DNA from 2 places in the Variovorax sp. RCC_210 genome. Region 2 is predicted to be linked to the other one. Evidence: predicted binding sites of a transcription regulator. Region 2 holds the regulator's gene; the other holds the start of a gene.
The links. The regulator NrdR, encoded in region 2, represses ribonucleotide reductase genes. The targets are predictions, from matches to a motif close to CACNANATNTNGTG.
Positions count from the first base shown of each region.

Region 1: AB6807_RS33950 (ribonucleoside-diphosphate reductase subunit alpha) is a predicted target of NrdR. The motif match lies at 2,019-2,032, and genes of this name have one in related genera.

Region 1 covers NZ_JBFUPJ010000018.1:29,782-33,185, forward strand. The annotation lists gene AB6807_RS33940 (sigma-54-dependent transcriptional regulator) at 1-1,155, shown strand, start outside; gene ampD (1,6-anhydro-N-acetylmuramyl-L-alanine amidase AmpD) at 1,142-1,765, shown strand; gene AB6807_RS33950 (ribonucleoside-diphosphate reductase subunit alpha) at 2,126-3,404, shown strand, end outside.
Region 2 covers NZ_JBFUPJ010000001.1:639,229-642,632, reverse strand. The annotation lists gene AB6807_RS03135 (transglycosylase SLT domain-containing protein) at 1-90, shown strand, start outside; ZMP/ZTP riboswitch at 135-260, shown strand; gene glyA (serine hydroxymethyltransferase) at 303-1,547, shown strand; gene nrdR (transcriptional regulator NrdR) at 1,569-2,012, shown strand; gene AB6807_RS03120 (type IV pilin protein) at 2,046-2,537, opposite strand; gene AB6807_RS03115 (pilus assembly protein) at 2,541-3,404, opposite strand, start outside.

The DNA of each region.
Region 1 (3,404 bases), on a different contig from region 2:
GTGGGCGACTCGGAACCCATGCGCCTCGTGAAGTCGCGCATCGCGAAAGTGGCGCGCGGCATGGCGCCGGTGCTGGTGCGCGGCGAGTCGGGCACCGGCAAGGAACTGGTGGCGCGCGCCGTGCACGCCTGCAGCCAGCGCAGCGAAGGTCCGTTCGTCGCCGTGAACTGCGGCGCCATTCCCGAGAACCTGCTCGAGGCCGAATTCTTCGGCGCCAAGAAGGGCTCGTACACCGGCTCGGCGCAAGACCGCGACGGCTACTTCCAGGCCGCGCGTGGCGGCACGCTGTTTCTCGACGAGATCGGCGACCTGCCGCTGGCCATGCAGTCGAAGCTGCTGCGCGCGATCCAGGAGCGCAGCGTGCGCGCCATCGGCTCGACGCAGGAAGACGCGGTCGACGTGCGCATCGTGAGCGCGACCCACAAGGACCTGCACGCCGAAGTGCAGGCCGGGCGTTTCCGGCAAGACCTGTTCTATCGCCTCAACGTGATCGAGATCGCCGTGCCCGCGCTGCGCGAGCGCCGCGAAGACCTGCCCGCGCTGTGCGCCGCGCTGCTCGCGCGCATCGCGCAGGACGGCGGGCTGCCGGTGCCGCTGCTGTCGGGCGACCTGCTGCGCCGCCTGTCGCTGCACCCGCTGGACGGCAACGTGCGCGAGCTCGAGAACCTGCTGCACCGCGCGGTCGCGCTGAACGACGGCGACGAGCTGCACCTGGACCTGATGGGCGGCTTCACCGCCGCCGCCGAGGCCGCGGCGTCCGCGCCGGCGCCGCTGATGCCGGCGTTCGATGCGCCTTCGTCGGCGATGACCATGGCGCCTCTTGCACCTGCCGCACCGGCTGCCGCATCCGCATCCGCATCCGCCTCGGCCCTCGCTTCGACGGCAACGCTCGCATCGCCCAGGCCCGCCCCGCCGCCGCTGCCCTCCGACCTGCAGGCCTACCTCGACCAGCAGGAGCGCGAGATCCTCGTGCGCGCGCTGCACGAGAGCGGCTTCAACCGCACCGCGGCCGCCGCGCGGCTCGGCATGAGCCTGCGCCAGATTCGCTACCGCATCGCGCGCCTGGGCATCACCACGCCCAACGGCGACCCCACCGGCGACCCCCATGGCGATTCCAGTGGCGAAGATGGCGCGAGCAGCCATGCCGACGACTGACACGCCCGCTGCGGCCGAGGGTTCGCCCAGCGGCGACGGCCTCTGGCAAGCCGGCTGGTACCGCTTCGCGAAGGCGCTGCGCTCGCCCAACTTCGGGCCCCGCCCCGGCACCGCGCCCACCGACCTCGTCGTGCTGCACTCCATCAGCCTGCCGCCCGGCGAGTACGGCGGCGACGCGGTGCAGCAGCTGTTCACCAACCAGCTCGACTGGGATGCGCACCCCTACTTCCAGTCGATTCGCGGGCTGCAGGTGTCCTCGCATTTCTTCGTGCGGCGCAACGGCGAGCTCTGGCAGTTCGTGAGCTGCGACGACCGCGCCTGGCACGCGGGCGTGTCGTCGTGGCGCGGGCGCGGCAACTGCAACGACGACTCCATCGGCATCGAGCTCGAAGGCCTGGAGGGACAGCCGTTCGAGGCGCCCCAGTACGAGACGCTCGCGAGCCTGTGCGCCGCCGTGGCGCAGCACTATCCCATCGCGTACATCGCGGGCCACGAGCACATCGCGCCGGGCCGCAAGCAGGACCCCGGCGCCGGCTTCGACTGGCGCCTGTTGCGCGAACACCTCGGCTGGAATCCACAGATGTTTCCCGCGCAGCTGGCGCAGCGCTAATTTTTTCAATCGCACATCGGGCTGCGATTCGCTGCGGTTGACGCGAATCGCCACGCGAATTGCAAATGCCCGAGCCAGCAACCATGCGGGCTGCAAGCCCAAATCGCCTTGCAAGCCAAGCCCCATGCGGGTTGCGAGAACATAGGCCAGTGTTCACGCGGCATCTCTGGCGGTGTGCCCCGCCGAACAGATTTTTGTCGGTGTGTGTGTTTAAAGGAAAACACTACCGGTAGTGGCTTGTGGGTCATCCACACCCTAGATATAGTGTCCTCCGTCCGGTCATCAGCACCGGCGTGACGTCCGGCCCGGCCCGGCCCAGACGTCGCCATCCAACAAGAATTGCCAACCGAGAGGAAGCGAATGCAAACAGCCCTGACCCCCCAATCGACCCCGCGCGCCGTTCCCTCGACGCCGCCGCAGCAGCCTCGAGACACCGCTGGTTCGCCTGGCGGCCAGAACCTGGCGCACTACCAGATCATTCGCCGCAACGGCGCCGTGGTGCCCTTCGAGCCGAACAAGATTGCCATCGCGATGATGAAAGCCTTCCTGGCCGTGCACGGCACCCAGGGCGCGGCTTCGGCCAGCGTGCGCGAAACGGTCGACACGCTCACGCAAGGCGTGATCCGCGCCATGGTGCGTTCGCGTCCGGGCGGCGGCACCTTCCACATCGAAGACGTGCAGGACCAGGTCGAGCTCGGCCTGATGCGTGGCGGCCACCACGAGATTGCACGCGCCTACGTGCTGTACCGCGAGCGCCGCACGCAAGAGCGTTCCAAGCAGGGCGAGCATGAAATGCCGGCCGTGCAGACGCTGCATGTGCTGGACAACGGCGAGCGCGTCGAGCTCGACCTGAACCAGCTCAAGGGCCTGATCGAATCGGCCTGCGAAAACCTGGGCGACAGCATCACCGCCGCGCCGATCGTCGCCGAGACGATGCGCAACCTGTACGACGGCGTGCCGCTCGACGAGGTCTACAAGGCGTCCATCCTGGCGGCCCGCACGCTGATCGAGAAAGACCCCGACTACACCTTCGCCACCGCGCGCCTGCTGCTGCACACGATCTTCAAGGAAATCATCGGCCGCGAAGTGATGCCGGTCGAGCGTGCCACCGCCTACGCCGACTACTTCCCGCAGTTCATCAAGAAGGGCGTGGAGAACGACCTGCTCGACGAGAAGCTGCTGCAGTACGACCTGCCCCGCCTGGGCGCCGCCCTGAAGGCCGAGCGCGACAACCAGTTCGACTACCTCGGCCTGCAGACGCTGTACGACCGCTACTTCCTGCACGTGCGCAAGAGCCGCATCGAACTGCCGCAGGCTTTCTTCATGCGCGTGGCCATGGGCCTGTCGCTGAACGAGATCGACCGCGAAGCGCGCGCCATCGAGTTCTATGAAGTGCTGTCGTCGTTCGACTTCATGTCGAGCACGCCCACGCTGTTCAACGCCGGCACGCTGCGCTCGCAGCTCTCCAGCTGCTACCTGACCACCGTGCCCGACGACCTGGACGGCATCTACGAGTCGATCAAGGAAAACGCGCTGCTGTCGAAGTTCGCCGGCGGCTTGGGCAACGACTGGACCCGCGTGCGCGCGCTCGGTAGCCACATCAAGGGCACGAACGGCGAATCGCAGGGCGTGGTGCCGT
Region 2 (3,404 bases):
CGCGCGCAGCCGCTGCCCGTGGTGGCGCCGGCCAAGCCTGAAGAAGGCGCCGAGCCGGCCAAGGTCGCCCTGCTTTCCTCGGTGTCCTGACATTCTCCTTGCCGGGTTGCCCGCCGGATGCGGTGCGCTACACTCGGCGGGTACGCGACTGGCGATAGGCGCAGCACCCGAACAAGGTGCCACGCGCTGACGTGGAATACCACTGGGAAGCGTGCCGCCTGACCTCAACAGGCGTTCAGCCGTTCGCCTGGGCAGCCCTTGTTTTGGTTGAAGAACAAGGACCTCGTCTTCAAAGGACTGCCATGTACCAACGCAACATCCTGGTCGAACAGACCGATCCCGAAATCTGGGCCGCGATCCAAGCCGAAAACGCGCGCCAGGAACATCACATCGAGCTGATCGCCAGCGAGAACTACGCCTCGCCGGCCGTCATGGCCGCCCAGGGCTCGCAGCTCACCAACAAGTACGCCGAAGGCTACCCGGGCAAGCGCTACTACGGCGGCTGCGAGCACGTCGACGTGGCCGAGCAACTGGCCATCGACCGCGTGAAGCAGATCTTCGGCGCCGATGCCGCCAACGTGCAGCCGCACTGCGGCGCCTCGGCCAACGAAGCCGTCATGCTCGCCTTCCTGAAGCCCGGCGACACCATCATGGGCATGAGCCTGGCCGAAGGCGGTCACCTGACCCACGGCATGCCGCTGAACATGAGCGGCAAGTGGTTCAACGTGGTGAGCTACGGCCTGGACGCCAACGAAGCCATCGACTACGACGCCATGGAACGCAAGGCGCACGAGCACATGCCCAAGCTGATCATCGCGGGCGCCTCGGCCTACTCGCTGCGCATCGATTTCGAGCGCTTCGCCAAGGTGGCCAAGGACGTGGGCGCGATCTTCATGGTCGACATCGCCCACTACGCCGGCCTGGTGGCCGCGGGCGTGTACCCCAACCCCGTGCCGCACGCCGACATCGTCACCTCGACCACGCACAAGAGCCTGCGCGGCCCGCGCGGCGGCATCATCCTGATGAAGTCGCAACACGAGAAGGCGATCAACAGCGCCATCTTCCCCGGCCTGCAAGGCGGCCCGCTGATGCACGTGATCGCCGCCAAGGCCGTCGCGTTCAAGGAAGCCATGACGCCCGAGTTCAAGGCCTACCAGCAACAGGTGGTCAAGAACGCGCAGATCGTTGCCGACACCCTCACCCAGCGCGGCCTGCGCATCGTGAGTGGGCGCACCGAAAGCCACGTGATGCTGGTCGACCTGCGCGCCAAGGGCATCACCGGCAAGGAAGCCGAAGCCGTTCTGGGCGCCGCCCACATGACGATCAACAAGAACGCGATCCCCAACGATCCTGAAAAGCCGATGGTCACCAGCGGCGTGCGCATCGGCACCCCCGCCATGACCACGCGCGGCTTCAAGGACGAAGAGGCCCGCGCCACCGCGAACCTGGTCGCCGACGTGCTCGAGAACCCGCGCGACGCTGCGAACATCGATGCCGTGCGCGCCAAGGTGCACGCGCTGACGAGCCGTTTCCCTGTCTACCGCTGATCGTCCCCAAGACCTGACCGCATGAAATGCCCTTTTTGCGGTCATCTTGAAACGCAGGTCGTCGAGACCCGCGTTTCGGAAGACGCCGACTTCGTTCGCAGGCGCCGCCAGTGCAGCGCCTGCGACAAGCGCTTCACCACCTACGAGCGGCCCGACGTCAATTTTCCTGTCGTCGTGAAGAAGGACGGCAGCCGCGCCGACTTCGACTCCACCAAGGTGCGCGCCTCGATGATGCTGGCGCTGCGCAAGCGGCCGGTGAGCATCGAGCAGATCGACAACGCCCTGCTGCGCATCGAGCAGAAACTGCTGGCCAGCGGGCTGCGCGAAATCGAATCGACCAAGGTCGGCGAACTCGTCATGCGCGAACTCAAGAAGCTCGACAAGGTCGCCTACGTGCGCTTTGCCTCGGTGTACCGCAGCTTCGAGGACGTGGACGAGTTCAGGCAGTTGCTGCGCGACATCTGAGCGCCGGCCGCCGCGGCCTTCTAAGCCTGCGCGTCATCGGTTCCAGCAGAGCTGCACCAGCGCATCCGACGCGCTGGTCTTGTTGCCGGCCAGCTTCACGCCCTGCTGGTTCACCGTGAGCTTTCCGCATTCGTCCATCACCGATCCGCCTTGCGGCACCGCTTGCAAGGTGTACGTGGTTTCACTTCTGTCGGCATAGCTGACGAGGTAGTTGGCGGTGCCCGCGGCCGGCGCGTGGCTCAGTCCGTCAGGCAGCGCGACGCTGGCCGGTGGATAGCGGCCATTGGCGGTCAGGTAACGCTCGCTCCATTGCGCCGCCTGCAGCAGTTGCTGCTTTGCGTCGGCCCGCTTGGCCCGCAGCACATAGCGTGTGTAGCTCGGGTATGCGATGGCGGCGAGGATGGCGATCACCGCCAGCACGATCATCAGTTCGATCAGCGTGAAGCCACGCAGGCGGCCTCGCACGTCGGCCCGTACACCGCCCCGCGCCGCGGCCTGCTGGTTCATGCGTTGTCTCGATGCCATGGGTCAGTCCGTCGAAATGAGGTTGCGCCAGCCGAAGCGGCGCACCGCGTCGGGCCGCGTCGTCGTGTGGCACTCGCCGGCGGCGTTGCAAATCACATCCTTGCCCTTCTGGCGGTCCTGAGGCACGAACACGATGTCGTCCTTGCCCGAGCGGTTGCGAAAGCCGAGAAAGGCGTCCGCCGTCCCAGTGCCGTTGTAGGCGATGCCCTGGGGGGCCGAGCCGCTGAAGAAGTCGACCACCATCGACCAGCCGTCGTCGTCGCTGCCGGCCGTGCAATCGAGCACGTTGCTGCTGGTGCCGGGAACGGTGGCCGCGAACGTGCCGGCGCTGTTGCTCAGCGCCTTGCCCGGGTAGACGATGCGCTCGCCGCCGGCCGGCAATTGAAGGGACCAGCCGCGCCTGGCCTCGGCGCCGGTGTAGCTCACGCTGTGGCGCGAGACGGTGCGGTACTCGGCTGCGTCTCTCTTGACCGGCCGCGTGCCGGCGGTCTGCGCCACCAGGTCGGCCATGGCCGCTGCTCCGGACGTGCCGTTGGCCGGATCCCAGATGCCGTACAGGTAATGAGGGGTCGCGGTGCGCTCGTCGCCGACCGCAAACAGCCGCCCGGTGCCGAACACCACCATGTAGCCGCCTCGCGGATGGCCGACGACGACCGGCGCCGCGGTGATCGGCTGGCTCGCGCCGGCGGCGAACAGGGGAACGCCATCGAAGTTCACCGCAGCCGCAGGTGCAGGTGCGGACGCAGCAGCAACCGGCGCCAGGTTCATCGTGGCTTTCCATCTGCCGCTGTCCGCATTGCTGAGGTCGAACTTCCACATGTTGCCGAGCAGATCGCCCGCGTAGACGAAATCCGGCTTGCCGTCGCC